3 regions of the Kribbella sp. NPDC104218 genome follow, and region 3 is predicted to be linked to each of the others. Evidence: riboswitches for the same ligand, from Rfam matches in the RefSeq annotation. Region 3 holds a riboswitch; each other region holds the start of a gene.
The links. Region 3 has a riboswitch for glycine ahead of gcvP (aminomethyl-transferring glycine dehydrogenase). Riboswitches for the same ligand answer to the same signal wherever they lie in the genome.
Positions count from the first base shown of each region.

Region 1 (4,407 bases), on a different contig from region 3:
GCCTGCCGAACCCGGGGAAGGCGCCGGTGGCCGAGCGGCCGGCGAACGGCGCGACCGTCGTCCGGCGCGGCGAGGCCGGGACCGGGCGGCTGGAGATCACCAACGGGACGTCGAAGGATGTCGCGATCTCGGTCGTCTCGGACGGGAAGCCGCCGCGGGAGCCGCACGTGATGACCTACATCCGGGCCGGGAAGGCGGCCGCGATCACGCGGATCGGCGGGCCGTACCACCTGTATTACAAGAGCGGCGCGGAGTGGAGCTCGGAGCGGCGGCAGTTCGCGACCGGGTGCTCGTTCCAGAAGTTCGAGCAGGCGTTCGGCGCGGACAAGTCGTGGAAGATCGACCTGCAGCGCACCGTCTCCGGTAACGCGCCGACCAAGTCGGTGGAAGCGTATTAGGGTTATGTGACATCGGCCATGTCACGATGACAGGACGCCGTCCCGCGGTCACGATGAGGTCATGAGCGCAACCGCGACGGTCACCGTGGCCGGGGTCCCTGGGGTCGAGGTCGCCTACCACCGCAAGGGCGCCGGCGAACCGCTGGTGCTGCTGCACGGGATCGGCCACCACTGGCAGGCCTACGACCCGGTGATCGACGAGCTGGCCGAGCACCACGACGTGATCGCGCTCGACTTCCCCGGTTTCGGCGCCTCCCCCGACGTCCCGGACGGCGTCCCGGACGAGCTCGACAGCTTCGCCTACACCGTCGACGCGCTCTGCCGGGCCCTCGACGTCGATCGGCCGCACGTCGTCGGCAACTCCCTCGGCGGCCTGGTCGCGCTCCGCCTCGGCCAGCTCGAGCTGGCCCGCACCGTCACCGCGCTCTCCCCGGCCGGCTTCTGGTCACCCCGCGAGAACCGCTGGGCGATCAGCCTCCTCACCAACCTGCGCCGCGTCGCCCGCCGTACCCCCGAACCGACCGTACGCCGCCTCTCCCGCACCCCCGCCGGCCGCCGCGTCCTCACCGGCACCATCTACCACCGCCCGGCCCTCCGCGCCCCCGAAGCCGTCGTCGCCGAATCCCGCGCCCTCCGCGACGCCCCCGCCTTCGAACGCGTCGCCGCTCACGCCCGAGCCGGCGAAACCTTCCACGGCGACGTCCCCGCCGTCCCCGTCACCATCGCCTGGGGCACCCACGACCGCATCCTCCTCCCCATCCAAGCCGCCCGAGCCCACCTCCAACTACCCAAGGCCCGCTCCGTCCCCCTCCTCAACTGCGGCCACGTCCCCATGAACGACGACCCACCCCTGATCACCCGAACCATCCTCGAAACCACCAAAGGCTGAGGATCAGCACTCGATCACGTTGACGGCGAGGCCGCCGCGGGAGGTCTCCTTGTACTTGATCTTCATGTCGGCGCCGGTTTCGCGCATGGTCTTGATGACTTTGTCGAGGGTGACGACGTGGACGCCGTCGCCGTGCATGGCCATCCGGGCGGCGTTGATGGCTTTGACCGAGGCCATGGCGTTGCGTTCGATACAGGGGATCTGGACGAGGCCGCCGACCGGGTCGCAGGTGAGGCCGAGGTTGTGTTCCATGGCGATCTCGGCGGCGTTCTCGACCTGTTCGGGGGTGCCGCCGAGGACTTCGCAGAGGCCGGCGGCGGCCATCGAGCAGGCCGAGCCGACCTCGCCCTGGCAGCCGACCTCGGCGCCGGAGATCGAGGCGTTCTCCTTGTAGAGGACGCCGATCGCGGCCGCGGCGAGCAGGAAGCGGACGACGCCGTCCTCGGTCGCGCCCGGCACGAAGCGGCGGTAGTAGTGCAGGACGGCGGGGATGATGCCGGCCGCGCCGTTGGTCGGGGCGGTGACGATGCGGCCGCCGGAGGCGTTCTGCTCGTTGACGGCGAGGGCGAACAGGTTCACCCAGTCCATCACCTTGAGCGGGTCGACCGACCAGGGGTCGCGGGTGAGCTTGGTGTGCAGCAGGTGCGCGCGCCGCGGGACCTTGAGCCCGCCGGGCAGGACGCCCTCGGTCTCACACCCCTCCTGCACGCAGTCCTGCATGACCTGCCAGATGTGCAGCAGGCCGGCGCGGATCTCCTCCTCGGTCCGCCAGGCGAGCTCGTTGGCGAGCATCACCTCGCTGATCGACAGCCCGGACTCGCGGCACCGGTCGAGCAACTCCGCGCCGGTCCGGAACGGGTACTTCAGCACGGTCGTGTCCGGGACGATCCGGTCCCCCGCGGCGGCGTTCTCGTCGACGACGAACCCGCCGCCGACCGAGTAGTACGTCCGCTCCCGCAGGACGGCGCCGTCGGCCCCGCGGGCCAGGAACGACATCCCGTTCGGGTGGTACGGCAGGGCTTTACGCCGGTGCATGATCAGGTCGGTGTTGTCGTCGTACGCGATCTCGTGCGTCCCGTTGAGCCGCAGCCGGCCGCGCTCGCGGATGGTCTCCACGCGGGCGTCGACGGAGTGCGTGGCGACGGTCTCCGGGTCCTCGCCCTCGAGACCGAGCAGCACCGCCTTGTTACTGCCGTGGCCGTGCCCGGTCGCGCCGAGCGAGCCGAACAGCTGCGACTCGACCCGGGTGGTCGCGGTCAACAGGCCGTCGGCCACCAGCCCGTGGACGAACGTCCGGGCCGCTCGCATCGGGCCCACGGTGTGTGAGCTCGACGGGCCGATCCCGATACTGAACAGGTCGAAAACACTGATCGCCATCCGTGTGGAGGTCCCTTCCGGTCGTCGTTGACCGAGTGGTGTCCTCCCCACTCTGTTGGACCGATGTCCTCCAGAGGTGCCTCGCCCGTACGGTGAAGGTGCCTGAGAGATTCTTGGGGAGAGTTGCTCCTACGGCGCCCGGGTCGAGCCCAGGTCTCTCCCGCACGGGTTCATGCGGCTGTTGAATTAGCTTCCGCACGCGACGGTACGGCGGCCTGCTGGCCGCCGTCAATCCGGCCGGTCCGCACTGCCCAGATCTCGAAGAACCAGGTGAACAGCGGCGGAACACTCGCGGCCAGCGCGACCAGCGTGACCGGCCAGGACCAGCGCAGCGGGCCGCGGACGAGCAGCACCGTGAGCACGTAGACGACGAAGATGCCGCCGTGGATCGGGCCGAAGATCTTGACCCCGATCTCGTTGTCGGACAGCACGTACTTGAACAGCATGCCGATCAGCAGGCCTGTCCAGGAGACCGCCTCGGCGATCGCCACCACCCGGAACCACCGTGAGTGTGTCATCGCGCCCGACCCTAACAAGCCCCTCAAACGACAACCGGGGTGGTCCAGGGGGCGTTCCCCGATGCCCGCGAGCAAGCGATTACCGAAGACTCGAGGAAATGAGACCCAGAGCACTCGCGTGGACTGTCGCCCTGACCGTCGCCGCTTCCAGCCTCACCGTCCTCCCGGCCTCGGCCGCCGTGCAGTGGAAGGACTGCGTGGCCGAGGGCAAGGACGACCCCGCGGTCGTCCAGGGTTCCGAATGCGCGACGCTGCGGCTGCCGGTCGACTGGCGGAACCCGAACGGTCCGACCTTCGGGTTCGAGATCGCCCGCCGGACGGCGAAGCAGCAGCGCCTCGGCGTCCTCGTCTTCGGGCCCGGCGGCCCAGGGGACTCCGGCGTCGACCGGATCAAGACCGGGATCAGCCGCTTCAGCCCGCAACTGCAGGACCGCTTCGACATCGTCAGCTTCGACCCGCGCGGCATCGGCCGCAGCAACCCGGTGAAGTGCTCGGCCGAGCTGATGGCCGCGATGCCGTCCCCGATCATCAAGAGCGCCGCGGAGTTCACCGCGACCCTCGACTTCAACCGCCGCCTCGCCGCCGACTGCCGCGAGCACACCGGCCCGCTCTACGACCACGTCGACACCTGGCAAACCGTCCGGGACGTCGACGCCATCCGCCGCGCCCTCGGCGAACGCCAGATCTCCTTCCACGGCAGCTCGTACGGGACCCAGCTCGGCGCCCAGTACGCCGAGACCTACCCGCGCAACGTCCGGGCGATGGTCCTGGAGAGCGTGCTCGACCACAGCCTGGCCGGGCCGCGCCAGTTCCTCGACGTCCAGGCCGCCGGCGTCCAGGACTCGTTCGACGAGTTCGTGAAATGGTGCGACCGGACGCCGTCCTGTGCCCTGCACGGTCAGGACGTCCGGGCTGTCTGGGCCGATGCGCTGGCCCGGGCCGGCAACCCGTTCCAGCTCAGTTTCAGCACCTTCCGGATGCTTTACGGACCGCAGTGGAACGCTCTCGCCGACTCGCTGAAAAACCTTGCCCTCAGCAAACAATCCGCCGCGCTGACCGCGCACACTTTCATCCCGTTCTGCCAGGACTGGAACCTGCGCGTCACCAACTACCGCGACTACGCGAGGCTGCTGAACCGGATCGCCGACAAGAACCCGGACATGCCGTACCCCGGCCAGCTGATGGCCGTCTCGGTCTGCCTGGGCGCACCCAAGGCCAACAACCC
Region 1 covers NZ_JBVJMQ010000001.1:1,253,428-1,257,834, forward strand. Annotated here, with positions in the region: gene ACZ6ZD_RS05880 (hypothetical protein) at 1-398, shown strand, start outside; gene ACZ6ZD_RS05885 (alpha/beta fold hydrolase) at 460-1,287, shown strand; gene ACZ6ZD_RS05890 (L-serine ammonia-lyase) at 1,291-2,664, opposite strand; glycine riboswitch at 2,745-2,837, opposite strand; gene ACZ6ZD_RS05895 (DUF3817 domain-containing protein) at 2,835-3,182, opposite strand; gene ACZ6ZD_RS05900 (alpha/beta fold hydrolase) at 3,281-4,407, shown strand, end outside.
Region 1: another riboswitch for glycine. It lies ahead of ACZ6ZD_RS05890 (L-serine ammonia-lyase); the one in region 3 lies ahead of gcvP (aminomethyl-transferring glycine dehydrogenase).

Region 2 (4,407 bases), 1.2 Mb from region 3:
GTCGTCTTCCAGTGGTGGGTGAAGGCGACGAAGGGCGGGCCGTCGCCGTCCCGGCCGCGGATCACCTCGCTCGTGCGGTGCCCATGGCCCGATCGGGTGATCGGGGTGGTCTGCAGCAGCTGGTCGTCCTCGCCGATCCAGTACCAGTCCGGGTGCTGGTAGAAGGTCAGCCGGGCCTCACGCTCGGGCTGGATCCAGCGGTCCAGCGGAGCCGCATCGATCGCGGCCGCGATCGCGGCGAGCTGCTCCAGCCAGGGGGCGAGGAGCTCGGCGTCCTTGCGCGGCGGGTCGAGGACGACGAGCTGGTCGCCGTCGATGCTCAGGTTCAGCCCGGGCTGCCCGGCGGCCATCGCGTACAGCTGCTCACACAGCTGGGCGGTCAGCACGTCGGTCGCGAACTCGGGCTCCTGGACACCGACCGTCCAACCGGCCCCGAGCTGCGCCGGAACCGGGACCATCGTCGCCATCACGCCGTACCGGGGCTGCGTCTGCCCGCCGGTGATCCACAACTCGGGCAGCCGCCGCGACAGCGTCACCATGCCGACCCAGCCGCCCCAGTGATCGTTGCTGTACTCGATCACCTGGAACGGGCGGCCCTGGCTCGTCGCCCCGGTGATCTGATCGTCCGGCGACCGGGTGAACCCGATGCCGAACGGCGGGTTGCCCAGCCGCGCGACCGCGGCGAACGCCGGCGAGCCGACGAACGTCCAGCCCCGATCCCGCAACGACTTGCGGTAGCGCTCGCGGCGGACCAGCCAGATCACGAACCAGGCCAGTCCGCCCAGGCCGAGCAGCATCAGCGTCCACGCGAAAACCGACATCTGGCGGAACATCGCGACCGTCCTCTCAGTTCGCCGGCGCCGCGGCCGCGGCGATCCGGCGATTCAGGATCTCGGCCAGTACGACGGCTTCGTCGTGCGGCAGGATCCATTCGGTCGCGAGAGTCTGGACGACGAGCGCCGGGCCGGGCGTGCTGACCGGCGTCCGGTCGAGGCGGATCGGGTACTCCAGCTCCTCACCGCCGGCCAGCGTGGTCTCCGACACCTTCAGCACCGAGAGCGGCACGTCCTGGATGTTCTCCCGGGTGTTGTCGCCGTCCGCGCTCTTGGCCCGGACGGTCGCCCGCAGCGTCACTGAGGTGTCGCCGACGGTCAGCCGGAGCCGGTTGATCCCCCGGATCCGGAACGTCAGCTCGTACGGCGTGTCCCCCAGCCCGGCCACCGCGGGCCGGAGCAGCTGACGCTCGCCCCACCGGCCGATCAGGAACCCGATCACGCCGCCGATCGCGGCCGCCGGGACGCAGAACAGCGCCGGGCCGCCGATCACGATCGTCGCGAAGACGCCGAACAGCGCGGCGGTGCTCCCGGTGATCGCGCCGACCGAGGCCCAGCGGTCCGGCTTCCAGCGGCTGCGGTCGCGGAACAGCCAGCCGCCGGCGATCGCCGCGACCGGGATCAGCACCGATTTCCAGTCCACCAGCGCCTGGTCGGCGGACAGGTTGATCGTCACCGTCGCGATCAGGAACAGCACCGGGATCCCGACGTACACGCCCCAGACCACGAGCTGGGCGCGCCGGCTCCGGGCCTCGGCGTCGTTGGCAGTCACCCGCCGACCCAATCACATCAGCGGGTCCGGACGCCGATTGACCCGGCCGCCGGGCACACCCTAGAGTCGGCGGCTCAACCGCATATCGCGCCGTTCGAATCGGGGCGGGAGAGTCCTCATCCATCACGATGAGGCGCCGAAGGAGCAAATCTCCCCAGAATCTCTCAGGCCCAAGCGACCGTTCCGATGAGGCGAACTCTGGAAAGCCGGGTGCCCGCGCAACTGCGGGCGACCCGCACCCACGGTGCAAACCGCCACACCCGGCGGCGAAGCTCTCAGGTACCGATGACAGAGCGGGGAGGTCACCCAGCAGAGGCGTCACGTGTCCGTGACGCCGGACCGAGGGAGCCTCCCAGCCATGACGTCGTCACGTCCAACGCCGCTGCATGCGGAACATCAACGACTCGGTGCGTCGTTCACCGATTTCGCCGGCTGGTCGATGCCGGTGCGCTACACCTCCGACATCGCCGAGCACACCGCCGTCCGGACGGCGGCCGGCCTGTTCGACCTGTCCCACATGGGCGAGCTGGAGCTGACCGGGCCGCAGGTCGCGCAGGCGCTCGACCACAGCCTGGTCGGGCAGCCGTCGAAGATCGGCGCCGGTCGCGCCCGGTACACGATGCTGTGCGCCGCGGACGGCGGCATCCTCGACGATCTGGTCGTCTACCGGCTCGCCGAGGAACACTTCCTGATCGTCGCGAACGCGAGCAACGCGGCCGCCGTCCGGGACGAGCTGGTCGAGCGGATCGCCGGCTTCGACGCCGAGCTGCGCGACACCACGGCTGATTGGACGCTGATCGCCGTCCAGGGCCCCGCGTCCGCCGAGATCGTCGCCACGCTCACCGAGCTGCCGCTGGCCGACCTGAAGTACTACGCGATCTGCGCCGGGACGCTTGCCGAGCGCAACATCCTGCTCGCGCGCACCGGCTACACCGGCGAGGACGGCTTCGAGATCTACTGCCGGCCGGACGACGCCGCCGGGATCTGGACCGCACTCCTGGCGGCCGGCGCTCCGCACGGGCTGTTGCCGGCCGGGCTGGCCTGCCGGGACACGCTTCGGCTCGAGGCCGGAATGCCCCTGTACGGCAACGAGCTGACTGCCGCGACCACGCCGTTCGAGGCCGGGCTCGGCCGGGTCGTTGCCTTCGGCAAAGAGGGTGACTTCGTCGGCCGGGACGCGCTCGCCCGCCGGCGCGACGAGGGCGCGCGGCAGGTGCTCGTCGGCCTCACCTCGGCCGGACGCCGGTCGCCGCGGAGCGGGTACGCCGTCCACGACCCGGAGTCCGGGCGGCAGATCGGCGCGATCACCAGCGGTGCGCCGTCCCCCACCCTCGGTCACCCGATCGCGATGGCCTACGTCGGGGCCGGCTACGACGAGCCCGGCACCCAGCTGCACGTCGACATCCGCGGGACCCACGACGTCGTCGAGGTCGTCGCCCTGCCCTTCTACCGCCGCGCCTAGGAGCTCTCATGTCCGTTCCCACCAACCTGCAGTACACCGCGGAGCACGAGTGGATCGCCGTCGACGGCGACATCGCGACGGTCGGCATCACAGCGTTCGCAGGGGAAGCGCTGGGCGATGTCGTGTACGTCGAGCTGCCCGCGGCCGGCGACGCCGTCCGCGCCGGTGACACCTGCGGCGAGATCGAGTCGACCAAGTCGGTGAGCGATCTGTTCGCGCCGCTCGACGGCGAGATCGCCGAGATCAACGAGGCCGTCGTCGCCGACCCGGGCCTGGTGAACACCGACCCGTACGGCGCGGGCTGGCTGCTGCGGCTGCGGATCACGGGCGAGGTCAGCCTGCTGGACGCCGCCGCCTACACGACCCTGATCGGCGGTGAGTGAGATGCTCGACCAGTCCCTGGCCGCGTTCGATCCGGAGATCCACGCCGCCATCACCGCCGAGCTCGGCCGTCAGCGCGACACCCTCGAGCTGATCGCCAGCGAGAACTTCGCACCGCTCGCGGTGATGGAGGCCCAGGGCTCGGTCCTGACCAACAAGTACGCCGAGGGTTACCCCGGCCGCCGGTACTACGGCGGCTGCGAGCATGTCGACGTCGTCGAGCAGCTGGCCATCGACCGGGCCAAGGCCCTGTTCGGCGCGGGTTTCGCGAACGTCCAGCCGCACTCGGGCGCCCAGGCGAACGCCGCCGCGATGTTCGCGCTGCTCGACCCCGGTGACACGATCCTCGGCCTCGACCTCGCGCACGGCGGGCACCTCACGCACGGTATGCGGCTCAACTTCAGCGGCAAGCTGTACGACGTCGTCGCGTACCACGTCAGTCCGGACGACTTCGCGGTCGACATGGCCGAGGTCGAGCGGCTCGCGCTCGAGCACCGGCCGAAGCTGATCGTGGCCGGCTGGTCGGCGTACCCGCTGCACCTGGACTTCGCCGAGTTCCGGCGGATCGCGGACCTGGTCGGCGCGTACCTGATGGTCGACATGGCGCACTTCGCCGGGCTGGTCGCGGCCGGGCTGCACCCGAGCCCGGTCCCGCACGCCGACGTGGTCACCACGACCACCCACAAGACGCTCGGCGGGCCGCGCGGCGGCGTCATCCTGACCAACCGGGCCGACCTGGCGAAGAAGTTCAACTCCGCGGTCTTCCCCGGGCAGCAGGGCGGTCCTCTGGAACATGTGATCGCCGCCAAGGCGGTCGGGTTCAAGCTGGCGGCGTCGGAGGAGTTCCGCGACCGGCAGCGGCGGACGCTCGAGGGCGCGCAGGCGATCGCGGACCGGCTGCTGGCCGACGACGTCCGCGCGGCCGGGATTACGGTCCTGACCGGAGGGACGCAGGTGCA
Region 2 covers NZ_JBVJMQ010000003.1:78,465-82,871, reverse strand. Annotated here, with positions in the region: gene ACZ6ZD_RS25440 (hypothetical protein) at 1-821, opposite strand, end outside; gene ACZ6ZD_RS25435 (hypothetical protein) at 847-1,605, opposite strand; glycine riboswitch at 1,701-1,796, shown strand; glycine riboswitch at 1,802-1,899, shown strand; gene gcvT (glycine cleavage system aminomethyltransferase GcvT) at 1,964-3,067, shown strand; gene gcvH (glycine cleavage system protein GcvH) at 3,076-3,450, shown strand; gene glyA (serine hydroxymethyltransferase) at 3,452-4,407, shown strand, end outside.
Region 2: another riboswitch for glycine. It lies ahead of gcvT (glycine cleavage system aminomethyltransferase GcvT); the one in region 3 lies ahead of gcvP (aminomethyl-transferring glycine dehydrogenase).

Region 3 (4,407 bases):
CCAGGCCGAGCAGGGCGTTCAGGTTCGCGCCGTCGACGTACACCTGGCCGCCGTGGTCGTGGACGATCTGGCAGACCTCGGTCACGCTCTCCTCGTACACGCCGTGCGTGGACGGGTAGGTGATCATGATCGCGGCCAGCTTGTCCGCGTGCTCGTCGGCCTTGGCGCGCAGGTCGGCCAGGTCGATCGTGCCGTCTTCGTTGCCCTTGACGACGACCACCTTCATCCCGGCCATCACGGCCGAGGCGGCGTTGGTGCCGTGCGCGCTGGACGGGATCAGGCAGACGTTGCGGCCCTCGTCGCCCTGGGCCCGGTGGTAGCCGCGGATCGCGAGCAGCCCGGCCAGCTCACCCTGGGAGCCGGCGTTCGGCTGGATGGAGACCTTCGCGTAGCCGGTCACCTCGGCCAGCCAGCGCTCCAGCTGGCTGATCAGCTTCACGTAGCCGGCGGCGTCCTCGATCGGGGCCAGCGGGTGCATGTCGGCGAACTCCGGCCAGGTGACCGCCTCCATCTCGGTGGTCGCGTTCAGCTTCATCGTGCAGGAGCCGAGCGGGATCATGCCGCGGTCGAGCGCGTAGTCCTTGTCGGAGAGCTTGCGCAGGTAGCGCAGCATCGACGTCTCCGAGCGGTGCGTGTTGAAGACCGGGTGGGTCAGGTACTCCGACGTCCGCGCGACCGCGACGGCCGGGGCCGCGAGCGTGTCGTCGTACTGGACGCCGAAGGACTGGCAGACCCGGGTCAGCGCGGCGACATCGGTCTTCTCGTCACAGGAGATGCCGACGTGGTCCGCGTCCACCTCGCGCAGCCAGATGCCGTTCTGCCGGGCGGCGTCGACGACGTCCGCGGCGGCGCCCGGGACGCGGGCCAGGACGGTGTCGAAGAAGTCGCCGTGGACGACCTCGACGCCACCGGCGCGCAGCGACGCGGCCAGCTTGCCCGCGTAGTCGTGGACGCGGTTCGCGATCGCCTTCAGCCCGTCGGGACCGTGGTAGACGGCGTACATCGACGCGACGACGGCCAGCAGGACCTGCGCCGTACAGATGTTGGACGTCGCCTTCTCGCGGCGGATGTGCTGCTCACGCGTCTGCAGCGCCAGCCGGTACGCCGGGGCGCCGTCGGAGTCGACCGAGACGCCGACCAGGCGGCCGGGCAGCGAGCGCTCCAGCCCGGCGCGGACCGACATGAAACCGGCGTGCGGGCCGCCGTAGAACAGCGGGACGCCGAACCGCTGCGACGAGCCGATGACGATATCCGCCCCGGCCTCCCCCGGCGCCTCGAGCAGGGTCAGCGCGAGCAGGTCGGAGGCGACCGCGACGAGCGTGTCCTGCGCGTGCGCGGCCTCGATCAGCGGCTTCAGGTCGCGGACGACGCCGCCCGAGCCCGGGTACTGGACGAGGAAGCCGAAGAAGTCGCCCTGCGGCAGGCCGTCGGTGGTGTCCGCGACGACGACCTCGATCCCGAGCGCCTCGGCGCGGGTCTCGACGACCGCGATGGTCTGGGCGAAGGTGTCGGCGTCGACCAGGAAGCGGTTCGACTTGCTCTTGCGGTTCGACCGGTGCGCCAGGGTCATGGCTTCGGCCGCCGCGGTGCCCTCGTCGAGCAGCGACGCGTTCGCGGTCGGGAGACCGGTCAGGTCGGAGACGACGGTCTGGAAGTTCAGCAGCGCCTCGAGGCGGCCCTGGGAGATCTCCGGCTGGTACGGCGTGTACGCCGTGTACCAGGCCGGGTTCTCGACCAGGCGGCGGACGATCACCGACGGCGTGAACGTGCCGTAGTAGCCCTGGCCGATCATCGAGGTGGCGACGTTGTTACGGGCGGCGAGCTGGCGCAGCTCGGTCAGCGCGTCCACCTCGGACGCCGGCTCCGGCAGCCGCAGCGGCTCCGCGATCCGGATCGAATCCGGGACGGCGGCGTCCACGAGCGCGTCGACGTCGGCGTACCCGAGCAGCTGGACCATCCGGGCGACCTCATCGGGGCGCGGCCCGATGTGCCGGTCGGCGAAGATGGCTGATATTTCGGTCATCAAGAGGCTCCGTTGCTAGTCGCTTCCGGTGGCCTCCCCCTCTGTCACGGCGCGGACGCACGCTTCAGAGTCGCCTGACGCACCCGGTCCATGGGCCTGAGAGGTTCCGGGGAGGAATTGCCCCTTCGGCGCCCGCTGGATGAACGGGACTCTCCCGAGTGCGGTGAACAGCTGGAACGAGGGTACCTCAGCCGGTCATGCGAGCCCGGCGGCGGGCGGCCAGCTCGTCGCTGGCGTGGCTCTCGCCGTCGTCCTCGCCGTGACCGTCGGCGCGCTCGGTCGGCAGCTCGGACAGCGAGCCCTCGACCTCACGCCAGACGCCGCCGAGCGCGATACCGAAGACGCCCTGGCCGCCGGCCAGCAGGTCGATGACCTCGTCCGGCGAGGTGCACATGTACACCGAGGCGCCGTCGCTCATCAGCGTGATCTGGGTCAGATCGTCGATCCCGCGCTTGCTCAGGTGGGCGATCGCCGTCCGGATCTGCTGCAGCGAGATCCCGGCGTCCAGCAGGCGCTTGATCACTTTCAGCAACAGGACGTCACGGAAACCGTACAGCCGCTGCGTCCCCGAGCCGGTCGCGGGGCGAACCGACGGGGAGACCAGGCCGGTGCGCGCCCAGTAGTCGAGCTGACGGTAGGTGATCCCGGCCGCGGCGCAGGCCGTCGGCCCGCGGAAGCCGACATCCTCGGGCATCGGCCGCAGATCGTCGTCGAAGAGCAGACCCTGCACGCCGGCAGTGGCGGCCGCCGCGGCTCGTGCTTCGGACGTGGTCTGCGCCGTCAGATCCGTGTCGCCGGTGCGTGTCACGCCTGAGCCTCCCTGGATACCGACTGGAACGAGTTACCTCCGTGGAGTTACCGCACCCCACAACTCCTTCACGGTAAGCCGCCGACCTGGGAGGGTCAACGACAACCGCTCCGAGCCGCTAGCGTGTCGCGACTCCCACACGAATCGTTACCTTCCCGGTCTTGCCGGTACCCAAGGCCGAAACGTGCTCAGCTCTTGTCGAAATCCTCGGGGGTGACCTGGTCGAGGAACTCGCGGAAGCGCTCGACCTCCTCTTCCTCCTCGACCTCGTCGGCGCCGCCCTCGCTGTCCGGGACCGGGATCCCGGCCTCGGCGAGGATCTCCTCGGTGCAGTACACCGGCGTCCCGGTGCGCAGGGCGAGGGCGATCGAGTCCGACGGGCGGGCGGAGATCTCGGTCTTGTCGTCGAAGACCAGGACCGCCTCGAAGACGCCGTCGGTCAGGTTCACGATCCGGACCTGGCTGAGCGTGTGCCCGAGCAGCCGGATGGTCTCGGCGAACAGATCGTGCGTCAGCGGGCGCGGCGGCTCCATCCCCTGCTGGGCGAAAGCGATCGCACTCGCCTCGGCCGCGCCGATCCAGATCGGCAGGTACCGCTCGCCGCCGACCTCTCGGAGCAGCACGATCGGCTGACTCGAGGGCATCTCAACCCGGACTCCGACCACGTCGACTTCGCGCACTCCCCCACCCTACTCCGCGTCGTTCACCGCGGCAGCCTGGACCGGACGAGTGCTGTGTGCAACCGAACGGTCAGGGCGGCGAGGTGTTCGGTCTGCTCGGTGCGGCGGGGGCCGGTGACCTGCTCGATCAGGCCGGCCTCGCGGTCGGCCGCCGTCCGGAAGGGGCGCAGGTGGCGCGGCTCGATCCCGTACGTCGCCAGCTCGGCCGCGGCCTGGGCGACCACGATCGCGTCACCGCCGTAGTGCTTGCCGTCGGCCACCACCAGCCCGTGGCTCTCCAGCTGGTCGAGCAGCTCGGCCGAGACGCCGGCGGCGGCCCGCAGCTCGGCCCGGGTCAGCCGCAACTCGATGCCGGTGGCACCGAAATCGTCAGCGGCCGGACCGGTGGCCGGCGTCCTGGGCGCGACCGGCGGTCCGCCGGCCGCCGGTCGCAAGCCGCGGTCGATCGCGCCGAGGTGCTCCTTGATGACCTTCAGCGGCAGGTACTGGTCGCGTTGCGCGGTCAGCACGTAGCGCAGCCGCTCGACGTCGTCCGGGCTGAACTTGCGGTAGCCCGACGCGGTCCGCGCCGGGCTCACCAGCCCTTCGGCCTCGAGGAAGCGGAGCTTGGAGATCGTGATGCCGGAGAACTCGGCCTGCAGGACCGCCAGCACCTCGCCGATCGAGAGCTCAGGCCTGGCCACTGGCGTAGTAGACCAGCCGGTACTTGCCGATCTGCACCTCGTCGCCGTTGGTCAGCTGGACCTCGTCGATCCGGTCCCGGTTCACGTAGGTGCCGTTCAGGCTGCCGACGTCGCGGACCTTGACGCCGTAGGCGTCGCGGCGGAACTCCGCGTGCCGGCGCGAGACGGTGACGTCGTCCAGGAAGATGTCGCTGTCCGGGTGCCGGCCGGCGG
Region 3 covers NZ_JBVJMQ010000003.1:1,316,624-1,321,030, forward strand. Annotated here, with positions in the region: gene gcvP (aminomethyl-transferring glycine dehydrogenase) at 1-2,023, opposite strand, end outside; glycine riboswitch at 2,098-2,190, opposite strand; gene ACZ6ZD_RS30810 (MerR family transcriptional regulator) at 2,211-2,717, opposite strand; gene ACZ6ZD_RS30815 (bifunctional nuclease family protein) at 3,020-3,511, opposite strand; gene ftsR (transcriptional regulator FtsR) at 3,535-4,194, opposite strand; gene ACZ6ZD_RS30825 (FHA domain-containing protein) at 4,181-4,407, opposite strand, start outside.